Regions from separate parts of the Psychrobacillus sp. NPDC096623 genome, predicted to be linked through region 3. Evidence: riboswitches for the same ligand, from Rfam matches in the RefSeq annotation. Region 3 holds a riboswitch; each other region holds the start of a gene.
What was found. Region 3 has a riboswitch for S-adenosylmethionine ahead of ACIQX2_RS13105 (acyl-CoA dehydrogenase family protein). Riboswitches for the same ligand answer to the same signal wherever they lie in the genome.

Region 1 (4,327 bases), on a different contig from region 3:
AAAAGTTTGTAGAAATATTTCCGAAATTAGTTAATAGTTCATACCATGCGACTAATGGTGATTAATGCTAATTGGATGCTGCTAATAAGTACAGCACATGTTGAGGGTTGAATTTCCTGTAGGCTAAGCAAGCATTGAGGGGAAGCTTTGCTGGTGTAATACTATAATCATATATTTTAATAAACAATTATTAAAAAGAGCCAAATTCAATAGAATTTGGCTCTTTTGATGTTTACTTTATTAAGATAATGGTCCACCTTGAACCGAAATGTCTTCTGAAACTGTTCCGAACTTTTTAAAGTTTTCACGGAATGATTGAGCTAGCTCAGCTGCCTTTTGATCATATGCCTCTTTATCTTCCCAAGCATTACGCGGAATTAGTACCTCTGAAGGAACGCCTTCTACTTCTGTCGGAATCGCTAAACCAAATACTGCATCTGTTGCTGTTTCAACATTGTTTAGTTTGCCATCAATTGCTGCACGAACCATTGTACGTGTGTATGAAAGCTTCATGCGGTTACCTACACCGTATTCTCCACCAGTCCAACCAGTGTTTACTAAGAATACTTGTGCGCCGTGTTCGTCAATTTTCTTCCCAAGCATTTCTGCATATACCGTTGCATGCAATGGTAAGAAAGGTGAGCCAAAGCAAGTAGAGAATACTGGTTGAGGAGAAGTTACTCCACGCTCAGTTCCAGCAAGTTTCGATGTAAATCCACTTAAGAAATGGTACATTGCTTGTTCTTTCGTTAGTTTACTGATCGGAGGCAATACGCCAAATGCATCAGCAGTTAAGAATATTATTGTATTTGGATGACCTGCTACAGATGGGTCTACAATATTATCGATATATTGAATTGGATAAGCAGCACGTGTATTTTCTGTTAATGAGTTATCCGCATAGTTAGCAACGCGTGTTTCCGCATCTACTACAACGTTTTCTAATACAGTTCCGAAAGTGATAGCATCCCAGATTTGGGGCTCATTTTCTCGCGTTAGGTCGATACATTTCGCGTAACAACCACCTTCGATATTAAATACACCGTTATCTGACCAGCCGTGCTCGTCATCCCCGATTAATTTGCGTCCTGCATCCGCAGAAAGAGTCGTTTTTCCTGTTCCAGACAAACCGAAGAACAAAGCAACGTCCCCATCATCCCCAACATTTGCTGAGCAGTGCATTGGTAAAATGTCTTGTTCTGGCAATAAGTAGTTCATAATAGAGAAAATGGATTTTTTCATCTCACCAGCATACTCAGTACCACCGATTAATACCGTGCGTTTTTCCATAGATACGATGATAAACGTTTCTGAACTAGTTCCATCTACTGCTGGATCTGCTTTAAAGTTAGGTGCAGAAAGTATAGTGAAGTCAGTTGTATGTGTTGCAAGTTCTTCCTGTGTCGGACGGATAAATAGTTGATGAGCAAAAAGATTATGCCAAGCGTATTCATTAATAACTTGAATACCTAGACGAGATTCTTTATCTGCTCCTGCATATCCTTTAAATTCGAAGATTTCGTCTTGCTTATTTAAGAAATCAGTCATTTTTTTATATAATGCATCAAAAACGTCAGAAGAAATTGGTTGGTTTACTGAGCCCCAATCGATTTTGTCTTTTGAAATAGCTTCATCTACTATATACTTATCTTGTGGAGAGCGGCCAGTATATTTACCTGTTTCGGCTTTAACTGCACCAGTAGAAGTTAGAACAGCTTCTCCTCTTGTTGTAGCTTTTTCCACTAGTTGTGGCACTGACAATTGGCTGCTAACGTTATTACCTGCTAACAATTCTTTCAGTTCACTCACAGTATCGATTGAATTCATGTTGAATATACCATCCTTTTTTTATATTTCCTCTAAAAAAGAAGAAGTTTTACTAGATATGTGAATTAGTATAACACATTGGAGTGAATAGTCTATACTAATTACTTTAAAATTTTTCTTTTGTGTATAAAATACAAACAAAAATAGTTGACATCTTTTACAGACTTACGTATGATGATAAATTGAACGGATACTCTTATCCCGAGCTGGTGGAGGGGTCAGGCCCTATGAAACCCGGCAACCTGTAATTTTTTATTATTACAAAGGTGCCAAACCTGAGACAAGGTGAAATTCCTTGATTGATAAGAGTGAAAGGTGCTTATGATATTAATGCCTTTCCTCATGTATATTTACGTGAGTGAGGGGCTTTTTTATTGAACATCGCCCTTTATCCTTGTGTGCCAAGTCCGAAACGGCTTCAAGTTAACTTCAATGCACAAAAAATCATATCTTTTAAAAGTGCATGGAATTTTGAATGGCTTGACATGGGAATGAGTACCGTATCAATTCTTGAGAGAAATCTCGCAGGATATAGGAGGAATAATCTATGACACAACGTCGATTATTTACATCAGAATCAGTAACAGAGGGTCATCCAGATAAAATCTGTGATCAAATCTCCGATGCAATTCTAGATGCAATTTTAGCAGAAGACCCAAATGCTCGTGTAGCTTGTGAAACGAGTGTTACGACAGGACTAGTATTAGTTGCTGGAGAAATTACAACATCTACTTATGTAGATATTCCTAAAGTAGTTCGTTCTACTATAAAAGATATTGGCTATACACGTGCTAAGTATGGTTTCGATTCAGAAACTTCTGCTGTGCTTACTTCAATCGATGAACAATCAGCTGATATTGCACAAGGTGTGGACCAAGCTTTAGAAGCTAGAGAAGGCTCCATGAGCGATTCTGACATTGAAGCAATCGGAGCAGGAGACCAAGGTTTAATGTTCGGCTACGCTTGTAATGAAACACCTGAACTTATGCCGCTACCAATCAGTTTAGCGCATAAATTGTCTCATCGATTAGCTCAAGTTCGTAAAGATGAGACGTTAGACTATCTTCGTCCAGATGGTAAAACACAAGTAACTGTAGAATATGATGAGAATAATAACCCGGTTCATATTGATACAATTGTTATTTCAACTCAGCACCATCCAGAAATTACGTTAGAACAAATTCAAAAAGATATTAAAGAAGTGGTGATCAATCCGATTGTTCCTGCAAATTTAATAGATGAAAATACAAAATACTTTATCAACCCAACAGGACGCTTTGTTATTGGTGGACCACAGGGAGATGCTGGTTTAACAGGACGTAAAATCATCGTAGATACGTACGGTGGATATGCACGTCATGGTGGGGGAGCTTTCTCGGGCAAAGATCCAACAAAAGTAGACCGTTCTGCTGCCTATGCTGCACGCTATGTTGCTAAAAACATTGTTGCTGCTGGTCTTGCAGATCGTTGTGAAGTACAACTTGCTTATGCAATTGGTGTTGCTAAGCCAGTTTCTATCGCTGTTGAAACATTTGGTACTGGTAAGGTAGAAGAAGTTGAATTAGTTTCGTATATTCGCGAACTATTCGACCTACGTCCAGCAGGAATTATTAAAATGCTAGACCTTCGCCGTCCAATATACAAACAAACAGCTGCTTATGGTCATTTTGGTCGTACAGACATTGATGTACCATGGGAACAAACAGACAAAGCTGCAGAATTAAAACAAATGGCTGGATTATAAGTAGTATGAACAAAAAAGGCTTTCCTATGACGGAAAGCCTTTTTTCAATGGTGAATATTAAGCGAACGATCAATGATGACATTGAATCGATCGATAAGAGCTAATAATCACTCAATCAGGTGCAAAATCGATCGACCAAGACGAAAATCAATCAATCCACACAAACAAACGGTACGATTATTTACTTCTGAAGCGATTTATAATATTGTCCTTTTTCTACATATTCTCGGATAATTCTTTGAACATCCGCTTTATCCTCGTCATTTAGGTCTCGTACGACTTTTGCAGGGCTCCCTAGTGCTAATGAATTTGGAGGTATTTTTTTACCAGGTGGTACAAGACTTCCGGCTCCAATAAATGCACCTTCCCCAATTTCGGCACCATCTAAAATAATTGACCCCATTCCTATCAATGCACCTTTACGTATTATACAGCTATGTAACGTCACTTGATGTCCTATAGTCACTTCATCTTCTATTATTAGAGCTTTGTTTGGGCTTTGATGTAAACAGCTTAAATCCTGTATACTAACCTTACTTCCAATAATAGTAGGAGCAACATCACCTCTAATTACCGTATTAAACCAAATTGTAGTCTCTGGACCGATTGTCACATCACCTGTTATTGTGACATAATCAGCTATAAAAGCTGAGGCGTCAATAATGGGAGTTTTATCTTTGTAGGGGTAAATCATTTTGCAACCGCTCCTTTTGAAGTTAGAATATAATTAATCGTATCAGACAAACACCACGAAAG
Region 2 (4,327 bases), on a different contig from region 3:
CATAAGGAGAAGGGAATAACGAGAAGTCTGCCCCCGCATATCGAGTGAGTTTTCCAAGAACTAATGGCGTTGAAACTCCATAAAATGCGGAAGAAGTAAATGCTCCACTATAAGCGGGATGAGCCATGAGTGGCAATTGAATTTCATCGTCTTCTGCTAGCTCCTGAAGAACATCTAATCCGTAAGCATGAACATTAAATAAAAGTGCATCTGCTCCAAGTTCTCGCGCTTTTTTAGCCTTGTCCTTTAATTTGAAAGTACGTCCAGATAAATTTACTGCATATAGCGTACGGTGTCCGGTTTCTTCATACACCTGATTTAGCACTTCTCGACCAGCAGATATACGCTTTTCAAAAGTAGTTAGAGGATTTTCAAATAGTATCTCATCGTCTTTTACAAGATCAACTCCACCAAGCGCTTGTTGTCTAAGCTGTTCGGCTAAAAATTCGATATCTCTCCCAATGACCCCTTTGAATATACTCATGACAAGCGGACGTTCAAAAACACCTAATCTTTCTCGAATGCCTTGAATGCCGAAGCGAGGTCCTGGGAAACTGGACAATAGACTTGAATCGAATTCTAAATCTAATAGTTTTATTTCACCATCTAAGGATAGTTTGCCGAAGACTGTAGTTAAAATTGCAGGTATATCAGCCGAAAAGTTTGCTGCAGGGTAGAATATTTTAATTTCACCTTTCACCTTTTCAGGATTAATTGGGTGAAGTATATCCTTAAATTCCGTAACGGATAGTACAGTTCCTTTATGTTTTTTTAGCTGCTCCTGTTCTAACAAGGCTAAAGTGGTCCAAGAACCAATAGTCAAACCAAGTGCAATATCTTTCGCCTTTCTTTCAAACGATCCAGCTTTTCCATATAGTTGATAGTGTGCAGTAACTCCGCTCATTTATTTCACTCCTGACTTATAAATGCACAAGCGCCTATGCAAGCCCTGACTAGCGCTGGACAGATGACATTAAAAAAACCTCTTCAAATAAGAAGAGGTTAATAGTCTAACAACTTCTTATTTCTCAGCTTGTTAGCTGCAAGAATTAGCACCGTGTTCAAAATTGAATCGGTTGCCGGGTATCATAGGGCTTGTCCCTCCACCTGCTCTAAATAAGAAAAAATATTCGGTTAAAGTATTTAATAAATAATATTGATTATTCCATGGTATAAAAATTCTGTCAATAAGAAAATTTAAATTTATTTTTATTCAAAAAAACAGTTGACATAACTTTTTCTAATATGCTAGGATTCTAATCAATCGTAAATAGTTGTAACGTACTCTTATCAAGAGCAGGCGGAGGGATAATGGCCCTATGAAGCCCAGCAACCGACCGTAATACCGTTGTGAGACGGGGCGCTTTATGCGCCGGAATGTAAAATTCCGTAAGGCACGGTGCTAATTCCATCAGAAAGTTTACTTTCTGAGAGATAAGAGGTTCAGAATCTCTTATTCTAAACCTCTTTCTTTTGAAAGAGGTTTTTTATTTTTGTAAATGAAAGGGAGAAAGTAATGGCGGTAGTAACTACAAAACAATACGAATCATTAACGGAAGAAACGGCAATTTCACTGGCAAAGGAATTATCCTTGTTCTCAAACGAAGCTCCATTAGTTTGCAAAGAGATTGGCGATGGAAACTTAAACTATGTATTCCATATAACGGATCAAGTGAGTAAACGAGGAATTATTATTAAACAGGCACTACCCTATGCAAAGGTCGTTGGAGAAAGTTGGCCACTTACGCTGAAAAGGGCAAAGATTGAAGCAACTGCCTTACAAAAACATGGAGAATATGCAGTTGGTCTTGTTCCCAAAGTCTATGCAGCAGATGAAGATTTAGCTATAACGGTAATGGAAGATTTGTCACATCTTCAAATAGTACGGGAGGGTTTGATAAAAGGTGAATCATATCCTAAATTATCAACCGATATTGGAGAATATCTAGCATTAACACTTTTTAATACTTCTGATTTTGCACTTCACCCCTTTGAAAAAAAGGCGCTTGTTGTAGAGTTTTCTAATCCAGAATTGTGTAAGATCACAGAAGACTTAATCTTTACGGATCCTTTTTTTGATCATGAAACAAATGATTTTGAACCTGCATTACAAGCAGAGGTCGAGGCTATCTGGAATAACCATTTATTAAAGCTCGAAGTGGCAAAACTAAAACGAAGCTTTTTGACAGAGGCAGAGGCTTTACTGCATGGAGATCTTCATACGGGAAGTATATTTGCAAGTGAAGAAGAAACAAAAGTAATCGATCCAGAGTTTGCTTTTTATGGTCCTATTGGATTTGATATAGGCTTGTTTTTGGGAAATTTAATCGTTCAATCCATTACAAGAGAAGGCGAACAACGTGAGGTTATTAACGATCATATACAAAACACATGGCTTATTTTCTCGACCAAATTTTCAGATTTTTTGAAACAGAGTGAATTCGATTCCTTTAAGGATATAGAAGGCTATGATGCATTTGTATTGGAAAAAATATTTCATGATTCATTAGGTTTTGCAGGGTGTGAACTTATTCGTAGAACAATTGGATTGGCACATGTCAAAGACTTAGATAGCATTGTAAACCAAGAGCAACGAATTTTACTAAAAAAACAAACGCTTAATGCCGGAGAATTACTAATAGTTAGACGTAATCAAATAGACTCAATCGATGCGGTAATTGAGTTATTAGGAGAAATTCAACAATGACTATACCATTATCGATTAAATGGGAAGATAAGCAGTTAGTACTCTTAGATCAGCAGAAGCTTCCACATGAAATTGTCTATTTAAAAATAGAAACACTTAAAGACGTTTATGATGCAATTATTACTCTGAAAGTCCGGGGTGCTCCTGCTATTGGAATTACGGCGGCATATGGATTAGCTCTGGAGGCACAAAATTATAAAACAAATTCGATGAAAGATTTTCTAGAAACATTAAAAAAAGATGCAACTTACTTGGGCGAATCTCGACCAACTGCTGTCAACTTAGTTTGGGCCCTTGAGCGATTGTTGAAAGTAGTAAATCAAGTTGATAATGTTACGAGTGCAAAGCAGCTACTAGTGGAAGAAGCAAGGAAAATACATAAGGAAGACGAAGAGTCCTGTCGGAATATTGGTGAATTTGCCCTTACTTTACTGGAAGATAAAACGAAGGTAATGACTATTTGCAATGCAGGTTCGATTGCCACTGCAAAGTATGGTACTGCTTTATCTCCGTTCCATCTAGGGAAGGAACACGGCAAAAAGTTTGAGGTATTCGCATGTGAAACTAGACCTGTCTTTCAAGGTGGCAGGTTGACGGTGTGGGAGCTGCAGCAATCAGGTGTCGATGTGACACTAATTACCGATAGTATGGCTGCACACACAATCGGGGCAAAAGGAATCGAGGCAATTATAGTCGGAGCGGACCGGATAGCAAAAAATGGTGATACCGCAAATAAGATAGGAACTCTGAACTTGGCTATTCTAGCTTCCGTAAATTCAATTCCATTTTATGTGGCTGCACCATCCTCTACATTCGATTTGTCTATAAACGATGGTGCGGAAATTCCAATTGAGGAGAGGAAAGCAGAGGAAATTACACATATTAATGGCAAGGCTATTGCACCAATGGACACGAAGGTGTTTAATCCAGCTTTTGATGTGACACCATCTAAATATATCACTGCCATTATTACAGAAAAAGGAATTATTTATCCCGACTACATTGAAAATATATCTACGAAACTAGTCAATTAAGTTGAAAAAGGAGAAGGATTATGAGAACAAATAAGTATTGGTTACTATTCACGATCTTAATAATAGGGGTTTTATTAGCTGCTTGTCAGCCAAAAGGTGATGGGGAAGCAGCGTCATCTAACTCAAGTAAAGATGCAGAGACTTCGGAAAATGCACTAGCAGGAAAGAAAATTGCATTAGTAATGCAACAAAATTTAGGCACATTTTCAGCTCAATATATTGAAGGTGTGAAAGAACAAGTAGAGAAATTTGGTGGAAACGTAACAGTATTCACCTCTGATGGTGATTTGGCTAAAATGGCTTCCAATTTGGATGCAGCGGTGAATCAAGGAGTTGACGGTATTTTAATAGATCACGGTACAAAGGAAGCATTAAACCAAGGAGTGGAGAATGCAGTCTCAAAAGGAATTCCAGTTGTCGCATTTGATGCGGGAGTAGAAGTTGAAGGAGTAACTTCTTTAGAGCAAGGCGATGAAAAAATGGCGCAAATGACGCTAGAGAAACTAGCGGAAGATTCAAATGGTGAAGCGAATATCGTAAAAATATGGGTTGCAGGTTTTGCACCAATGGAAAGACGCCAAGTAGC
Region 3 (4,327 bases):
AGTATGGTCTACCGGTAGCAGTGTTCCATCTGCTCCCGTGACTGATCCATGATGATCACTCACTATTTCTGGCATTGTCCCACCAGCTTTTAAGTCTGCTAGAATCTCAGCTAAGTTCTCGTCAAACCCTTCTCCCACTAGGACGGCAATCTTTCGCGTTTGTGGTGTCATAATCGTATTCAGCTGACTCAGTGCTGGTGAAGACTTTGTACTAGTAGAAGTACTTACACCTTGCACTACCAGCCCTAAATTTTCCGCGACCTTACTTGCTAAATCCAAATCTACATGCGAAAACATCTCTAGTACTTGTTGACGTACCGTCAATTCTTTACATTTACCAAGTTCAAAACTAAATGCATTAATAATATGTTCTTTCTCTGGATCACTCATGCTATTCCAAAATAACGTTGCTTGTGAGAAATGGTCTTTAAAGCTCTCACTTCGAGCTCGTACTTTACGAGCATCTATCTTCTCCTGATAATGTGCATACCCACCTTCAGCTTCACTAACAGGTGTGGGTGTATTTCCAGCGAGTGAGTTTTTATGATAACTTACTCTTCCTACATTAATAGTTTGTCTGCCAAATCCATCTCGTTGGTTGTTATGGAAAGGGCAAACTGGTCTGTTTATCGGTAGTTCATGAAAATTAGGTCCACCAAGACGGATTAATTGGGTATCTGTATAAGAGAACAATCGTCCTTGCAGTAGTGGGTCATTGGAAAAATCAATTCCTGGGACAACACTTCCTGGATGGAAAGCGACTTGCTCCGTTTCGGCAAATACATTATCTACGTTACGATTTAATGTCATTTTGCCCAAAATTTTTATTGGTATTTCTTCTTCTGGCCATAGTTTAGTAGGATCTAAAATATCAAAATCAAATTTAAATTCATCTTCTTCCGCAATTAGTTGGACTCCAAATTCATACTCTGGATAATCGCCATTTTCAATCGCCTCATATAGGTCACGACGATGGAAGTCTGGATCTTTCCCATTTAGCTTTTGTGCTTCATCCCATACAACCGAATGGGTACCAAGTAACGGTTTCCAATGAAATTTTACAAAATGGGACTTACCTGCCTCGTTAATGAAACGGTATGTATTTACACCAAACCCTTCCATCATACGGAAGCTACGTGGAATCGCACGGTCCGACATAGCCCACATCACCATATGCGCCGTCTCCTGATTATTGGCAACAAAATCCCAAAACGTATCATGTGCAGTAGCTGCTTGTGGAATTTCATTGTGTGGCTCTGGTTTTAAAGCATGTATTAAGTCTGGGAATTTAATAGCATCTTGAATGAAAAAGACTGGAATATTGTTTCCTACTAAATCATAATTCCCTTCTTCCGTATAAAACTTCGTTGCAAATCCTCGAGCATCCCGTGCTAATTCACCAGATCCCCGGGATCCTGCCACAGTAGAAAATCTTACAAAAACTGGGGTCTTCGTGCCAGGTGTTTGTAAGAATTTCGCTTTTGTAAATTCACTCGCTGATTCATATAACTCAAACTCTCCATGAGCCGCATATCCTCTAGCATGTACTACTCGTTCTGGTATACGTTCATGGTCAAAATGCGTCATCTTTTCGCGGAAATGGAAATCTTCTATCAAAGTAGGACCTCGTTCTCCTGCTTTTAGAGAAAACTCATCCTCGGATACTTTTAATCCTTGATTTGTCGTCATTGCTTGTCCTTGATCGTCCACACGGAATTCTGCTAATTGTTCATCTTTGCTGTTTCCAGTTACTTTCTTGTCCAAACAAACTCCTCCTCTATTTATCTCTTCACTATTATAGATACCCAGAATGACTTTCCAAAAACCTTAAATTTAAAACTATCATTTAATTCCGATTGAAATAATATGAATTACTATTGACTTCATCCTGATGAAGTAGTACGATAATTTTAACAACTTCATACTACTTATTAAGAGAAGCGAAGGGACTGGTCCGATGATGCTTCAGCAACCGCCCCCACTAGGGTATGGTGCTACTTCCAGCAAGAAATTGAGAGATAAGTACATAATACTTCTAATCGCTCTTTTCGTTTTGTGAAGAGCTTTTTATTTTTTTATAATACCGACTTAACAAATTGGATTAATTAATACAAGGAGACGATAAATTTTGAGTAATTTATACATTAAAACAGAAAAGCAGCGACAATGGATAAATCGTTTATACGAATTAGAACATAAATTTAAGAGTAAGTCCGCGGAAATTGACGAACAATCTATTTTCCCGCATGAAAACGTGGAGGATTTGATAAAGCTTGGTTATGCAAGTCTTACTCTACCTGAATCATATGGCGGCAATGGCTTTTCGGTTTACGATATGGTTCTTCTACAAGAAACACTTGCCAGCTTTGATGCAAATACGGCCCTGTCTGTGGGCTGGAGCTTAGGGGTAATTGGTGAGCTATACGAAAACAAACTTTGGACGAAAGAAAAATTAGAATTTTTCGCAGTAGAAGTATTAAATGGTGCTCTCATCAATCGTTCTGTCAGTGAAGCTCAGACTGGAAGCCCAACGCGTGGAGGTAGACCTGGCACGACTGCTATTAAGAATGGAGATACATGGGTTTTAAATGGACGGAAAATATTTACTACCGCTTCCCCTGTGCTATCTTACTTTTTAACTTCTGCTTGGATTGAAGAAAAAGAAAGAATTGGTTTCTTCCTTATTCCACGTGATACAGAAGGTCTTACTATTGAAGAAACGTGGGATGTAGTATCGATGCGTGGAACAAGTAGTAATGACTTAGTACTAAATAACGTAGTTGTACATGAATCGTATTTGGTAGAGCTCCCAGAATTCGCTAGTGGTGGGAAGATCAATGGTTGGCTACTACATATACCAGCAACCTATCTCGGAATTGCACAGGCTGCTAGAGATTACGCAGTCCATTTTGCTAATACCCATTCACCGAATAGCCTGAATGGACCTATTGCTCAGTTGCCTAACGTTCAGCAGCTCATCGGAGAAATAGAATTAGAGCTTACGAAGGCTAGATTAGTCATTTACGGAGTTGCTTCTGCCTATGACAATGAGTCTACTAAAGAACTATTATCCAACGAAGTAAGCGTAGCGAAGCATATCGTTACTAATTCAGCAATTACTATTGTCGATAAAGCCATGCGTTTAGTTGGTGCCAAAAGCTTGCAGCGAACAAATCCACTACAACGTTACTACCGAGATGTTCGTGCAGGACTCCATAATCCTCCTATGGATGATATGACAATTAAAAAACTAGCACTTTCTGCGTTAGAAGAAGATAAAAATAAAAAATTAGAGAAATGATAAGGAGAATGAATATGAAAAAGTATTTTAAATTAGCAGCAGTTGGGTTAGCATCTATTACGATTTTAGCGGCTTGTGGTTCTGGAGAGACTTCTACTTCATCAGAGGGCGGAGATGTTCGCAAGGTAAAAGTGGCATATGACATGGCCTCTAAACCTATTTCTTGGTTAGATGACAAAGGTAATGCGACTGGCTACGATGTAGAGGTTATGAAACTAGTGGATGAATTACTTCCTGAATATGAATTTGAATATGTAGGAACTACAAGTGATGATCTATTAATCGGAGTAGAGCAAGGTAAATTCCAAGTTGGTGTAAAAAATGCTTTTTGGACAGAAGAACGCACTGAAAAGTTTATTTACCCTAAGGAATTTTTAGGATTAAGTAGCGCAGGTCTCGTATTGAAAAAAGAGAATGAGCATATTAAATCATTAGAGGATTTTGCATCTGCCGGTTTCTCATTAGCACCGATTGCAGCAAATAATGCACAGTACACAGTAATTGATGAATATAACAAAGCAAACCCAGACAATCCAGTTAAACTAGATGCTGGAGATGCATTTACAGTGGATGTAGTTCAATGGGTAAATGAAGGTCGTGTAGACGGTGGTGTCATTATTGAAGGACCATTCCAAAAACAAGTATTAGATGAGGCTGGCCCTTACTACAACTTAAAAGATGAAGTAGTTTACAATGAATTTGCTGTTATTAAGACATGGCCATTATTCAACAAAAAAGAGCAAGAGTTTGCAGATGCATTCGACAAAGCTATTAAACAATTACAAGAAGATAAGAAAACGAACGAACTTAGCAATGAGTTCTACGGTAGGGACCTTTTTGAAGTGTTAGACAAGGTAGAAAGATAACAGATATGTTTCCTATAGAGGCTGCCTAGCGTAGGACGCGCAGGCAGCCTTTCAAAATTTTATAGGGGGAAAATGCGTAATATGGAAAAATATTTTGATATATCGTACATTTGGAATTCGCTACCAGTATTGCTTCCGTTTTTAAAAGTAACTTTTATGG
Region 4 (4,327 bases), on a different contig from region 3:
AATCATAATTGGCAGCTCTTTTTCCAGTTCCTCAAATGCCTGATTAATACCAATTGTTGCAGCTTTTACGTTCAGCATATCCTGGCTAGTTTCCAATAAAATAACATCTACTCCACCTTCTACTAAAGCCTTTGCCTGCACATAAAAGTCGGTTGTAAGTTCATCAAATGTAATACCACCAGTGACTGACAACGTTTTGGTCGTTGGTCCCACCGCCCCTGCTACAAACCGCGGCCAATCAGACGTAGAATATTCCTCTGCACAGACCTTTGCAAGCTTGGCAGCACGAAAGTTAATATCATGCGCCTGATCACCAAGATCATATTCATTTAACACTACTGGAGTGCCACCAAAAGTATTCGTACAAATGATATCTGCTCCAGCCTCTAAATATGCACGGTGGACATGTTCAATCACATCCGGTTTGATGATATTTAAATACTCATTACAGCCGTCGTATTCTTCTCCTCCGAAATCCTCAGGACTAAGATCCGCATTTTGAATCATCGTTCCCATTGCACCATCAATTATTAATATTCTCTCTTGGAGTTGTTGCTCAATTAGATGTTTGGACATAGCTGAATTCTCTCTCTTTCTTACGATCAATTTCTTGAATATAATGAATTAACTCAAGGGACATGTCATATCGGAAAAATGGTGTAATAATATAAATTCCGTTAAATAGTTCCGCTGCAGTATCGATTAGTTCCTTCGAAATCTGAATACCTTCTGCAGTAGCACGCTCTCTATCCTCCCCACATAAACGCATCCGCTCCAGTACTTCCTCGGACAACTTGATTCCGGGCACTTCATTATGAAGGAATTCAGAATTCCGACTATTAGTTAGTGGCATAATTCCGATAAAAATTGGCGTCGATAAATGTTTTGTGGCTTCATATATTTCATGCATTTTTTCTTTTGAATAAACAGGCTGAGTGATAAAATAATCTGCTCCACATTCAATTTTCTTCTCAAGTCGCTTAACTGCACGATCAAGCACACGAACATTTGGATTAAATGCAGCGGCTACAGAGAAGTTCGCTTTTTTACGAAGTGACTTTCCTGAGAAAGAAATTCCTTCGTTTAATTGTTTGATCAGCTGAAGTAGCTCTAAACTAGATACATCATAAACACTCGTGGCACCTGGGAAATCACCGATTTTGGTTGGATCTCCAGTTACCGCAAGAATATCATGAATGCCAAGTGCATCCAGTCCCATAAGATGAGATTGGAGACCGATTAAATTACGGTCACGGCATGTAATATGTGCAAGTGGACGGATATTATTTTCATACTTTAACATCGAACCCATTGCCATATTGCTAATTCGTGGAGAAGCCAGTGAATTATCTGCCATCGTCACTGCATCAATTCCAGCCGCATATAGCTTTTCCGCCCCTTCCATAAAGGTAGTTGTATCAAGGTGACGAGGGGTATCTAATTCTACGATAATCGTTCGTTCTGTCTTCGCCTTTTCATGTAACGGTTTTGTGTTAGTCGGCTTGGCATCTTGAATAATGATCGGCTTTTTCTTCGTTACTACTTTATTTGTAATAGGCGCTAAATGACCAATATGTTTTTTCACTGCTTCAATATGCTTTGGTGTCGTCCCACAGCAACCTCCTATTAATCGGACCCCTGCATCCCTCAAATATAACGCAGCCTTCCCAAAATAATCTGCATCAGACTCATAGACAATTCTTCCTTCATCTATATCAAGCAGACTGGCATTGGGATAAGCTGATAGGAATGCTTTTTCCGGAAGCTTTACTCCCTCAAACGCTTGAATGGTATGATGGGGACCGAGTCGACAGTTGACTCCCACAATGTTCGCTCCAATTGCTTCTAGCTGATGTAGTGCATCATTCAGCGATAAGCCATTTTGCAAAATACCAGGATCATGCATAGATACTTGGGCAATGATTGGGATATCCGTTAGTGTACGAAGATGAGTCACAGTAGTCTTTAATTCTTCCAAATCATAATAGGTTTCGAGTAATAGACCATCTGGATCACCGGCTAATAAGTTGAGTGCCTGCTGGTCAAGTGAATGGATAATTTCTTGGAGTGTGGCATCACTTTTTCGTATCCCACGAATACCTCCAATCGTCCCGAGGACAAATTGATTGCCCGGTGCTGCAGCTCTTTTCGCAATTTGGATGGCCGCTTCATTTATTTCTTTTACTTGATTTTCTAATCCGTAGCGCGCCAGTTTAATGGCATTCGCCCCATATGTATTCGTTTGAATAATATCTGCTCCAGCCACAATATAGTCCTGATGAATCTTCTCAATAATTTCCGGCTTCTGAATATTTAGTTCCTCATTGCAATAGTCAATACCGTACGAATAAAGTAGTGTTCCCATCGCTCCATCGGCCGTCAATATTGACGTCTCCAATTTTTCTAATAAACCCATCCTGTATCCATCCTTTCCCATATAAAAAAGCCTTCTATAAAAAGAAGGCTTTACGTGTATGCAAGATACTACCTTCTCATCTACCAAACTTTTGCAAAGTCTGCTGGATTTAGCACCTGACCAATATGGCTGGTTGCTGAAGCGTCGTAGGGCCAGTCCCTCGGCTTCTCTTGATAAGAATTTCATTATTCAATTTTCTAATTAGACATATCGTACCTTTATTCAACTAAAGCGTCAAGAGTGTTTTGAATTTTCTATTGATTTTTTGGGGATGGCGGGGGCGATTCCGGTGATTTTTTGGTTCTTTCGGGTGATTCTATTGGACATTCCGGCGATTCTTGAGTACATTCTGGTGATTCTCTTCTACATTCAGGTGATTCTAACAAACTTTCAGGTGTTTCTTTCACCAAACCCACTTATACTTTCTATTTCTTGAAGTTCCTGTCTGGATTAGATTCATTGATTGCAAAAGTCTATGTGCGATCTCGCTTGATTCTAAATGGAGAAATGTTCTACATTGTTTGTTCGTTATAGTATCACTAATTAGCATAAACCAATCTCTAATAGCTTTTTCATGTGCAAACTTATCGAAATGACCACAGCTAGGGCAAATCCAACCACTTTTTCTTTTTATCATTCCATGAAAATTGCAGTTTTCACAGCAGACTCCACTCCGCAGGTCTTCAGGATTAATTCCCCAGCGTACACACATTGGAAAGGGAATATAGGCTTGTTGACCGACTTTTATTTGACTGCAAAATTTCTCCATATCACCCGAATCAAAATATACATTTTCACGAGGAAGATTTCGTAAGTAGACTGGGATAGTTTGTGGAAGAATAGCACTATGTTTTTTCGGGGGTTCTATTACTCTCACTTTCGGATTGCTCAGAACAATCACTCCGTGTATTGGGATAGTCATTACTTGTTTACCAAGCCATTCTTGAAGTAAATAAATATTTCTTGATAATTGAATTTCTGGACTTTCAAAAACATCGATTTTTCCTTCGGCTGTTTCCCTCTCTAACATTGCAGGATTTTGTTTGAAAAATAACTTTCCGTTTATATTTTTACTTTCTAGAATCACCAAAAAATAGGGAGTAAGAAAAATTGCATCCATTTGAAAGTAACCATTTGAATTCAATCCAATGTTTTCTACCAGAAGGTATTCAAAAGGAAATGTATATTTTTCAAACACTTCACTTATTTTACGTTCTCCATGCAAACCAGCTTTTGCGGCCTTTGCTTTTGCAATAATTATTTCCTTTTGCGGATGTGTTTCATTTAAACGTTTCCCTAACATTTGGAGACCAATTAAATTGTATTCTCGTGAATCCATATCTCTCAGCACAAATCACCTCCACCCGCATCGTATCACAACTAAAGAAAATGTAAATTTTACTAAATAACCGACTATTCCATTTTCCCCATAAAAAAAAGGCCAAAATTGAATTTTGGCCCGGAAACTTACTCAACTATTGAATTGATTATATTTTCTGCTGTTTCTTTACCGTTCTTGATACAAGCGACAATTCCAACTCCATAATAAGAACAGCCTGCAAGCAATACGTTTGGCATTGAATTTGCCATTTTAGCTGTTAATGATTGAATCGCCCCTCCATGTGCGAGATGATAATTCGGCATTTGATCGTTCCATTTTGTTACTTCTATTACATGAGGCTTGCCCGTTAATTTCATGCTCATTTCAATATCTTGGAGGGCAACTTCTACCAGCTCTTCTTCAGTCATATTTTTCATACTTTCAAAGGCTGGACTTGCGCTCTTATAGAACATTCGAACAAGCAATTGATTGTCCTTAGAGGTGTGTGTCCATTTACGACTTGTCCAAGTGCAAGCATTACATTTCACATCGCTATTTTCAGAGACGATAAAACCGGTGCCTTCTGCTGG

Region 1: linked by a shared signal. The riboswitch ahead of metK (methionine adenosyltransferase) and the one ahead of ACIQX2_RS13105 (acyl-CoA dehydrogenase family protein) in region 3 are both predicted to bind S-adenosylmethionine.
Region 2: linked by a shared signal. The riboswitch ahead of mtnK (S-methyl-5-thioribose kinase) and the one ahead of ACIQX2_RS13105 (acyl-CoA dehydrogenase family protein) in region 3 are both predicted to bind S-adenosylmethionine.
Region 4: linked by a shared signal. The riboswitch ahead of ACIQX2_RS15300 (bifunctional homocysteine S-methyltransferase/methylenetetrahydrofolate reductase) and the one ahead of ACIQX2_RS13105 (acyl-CoA dehydrogenase family protein) in region 3 are both predicted to bind S-adenosylmethionine.

The regions. Positions count from the first base shown of each region.
Region 1 is NZ_JBIWER010000003.1:486,028-490,354, reverse strand. Features, by position in the region: gene ACIQX2_RS11875 (hypothetical protein) at 1-65, shown strand, start outside; gene pckA (phosphoenolpyruvate carboxykinase (ATP)) at 241-1,827, opposite strand; SAM riboswitch class I at 2,021-2,136, shown strand; gene metK (methionine adenosyltransferase) at 2,375-3,571, shown strand; gene ACIQX2_RS11860 (gamma carbonic anhydrase) at 3,753-4,265, opposite strand.
Region 2 is NZ_JBIWER010000007.1:131,064-135,390, reverse strand. Features, by position in the region: gene mtnW (2,3-diketo-5-methylthiopentyl-1-phosphate enolase) at 1-904, opposite strand, end outside; SAM riboswitch class I at 1,019-1,123, opposite strand; SAM riboswitch class I at 1,285-1,441, shown strand; gene mtnK (S-methyl-5-thioribose kinase) at 1,517-2,707, shown strand; gene mtnA (S-methyl-5-thioribose-1-phosphate isomerase) at 2,704-3,741, shown strand; gene ACIQX2_RS17015 (sugar ABC transporter substrate-binding protein) at 3,762-4,327, shown strand, end outside.
Region 3 is NZ_JBIWER010000004.1:199,729-204,055, forward strand. Features, by position in the region: gene ACIQX2_RS13100 (catalase) at 1-1,764, opposite strand, end outside; SAM riboswitch class I at 1,926-2,025, shown strand; gene ACIQX2_RS13105 (acyl-CoA dehydrogenase family protein) at 2,129-3,301, shown strand; gene ACIQX2_RS13110 (transporter substrate-binding domain-containing protein) at 3,316-4,167, shown strand; gene ACIQX2_RS13115 (amino acid ABC transporter permease) at 4,249-4,327, shown strand, end outside.
Region 4 is NZ_JBIWER010000006.1:29,796-34,122, forward strand. Features, by position in the region: gene metH (methionine synthase) at 1-576, opposite strand, end outside; gene ACIQX2_RS15300 (bifunctional homocysteine S-methyltransferase/methylenetetrahydrofolate reductase) at 557-2,416, opposite strand; SAM riboswitch class I at 2,490-2,596, opposite strand; gene ACIQX2_RS15305 (nuclease-related domain-containing protein) at 2,820-3,767, opposite strand; gene ACIQX2_RS15310 (protoporphyrinogen oxidase) at 3,884-4,327, opposite strand, start outside.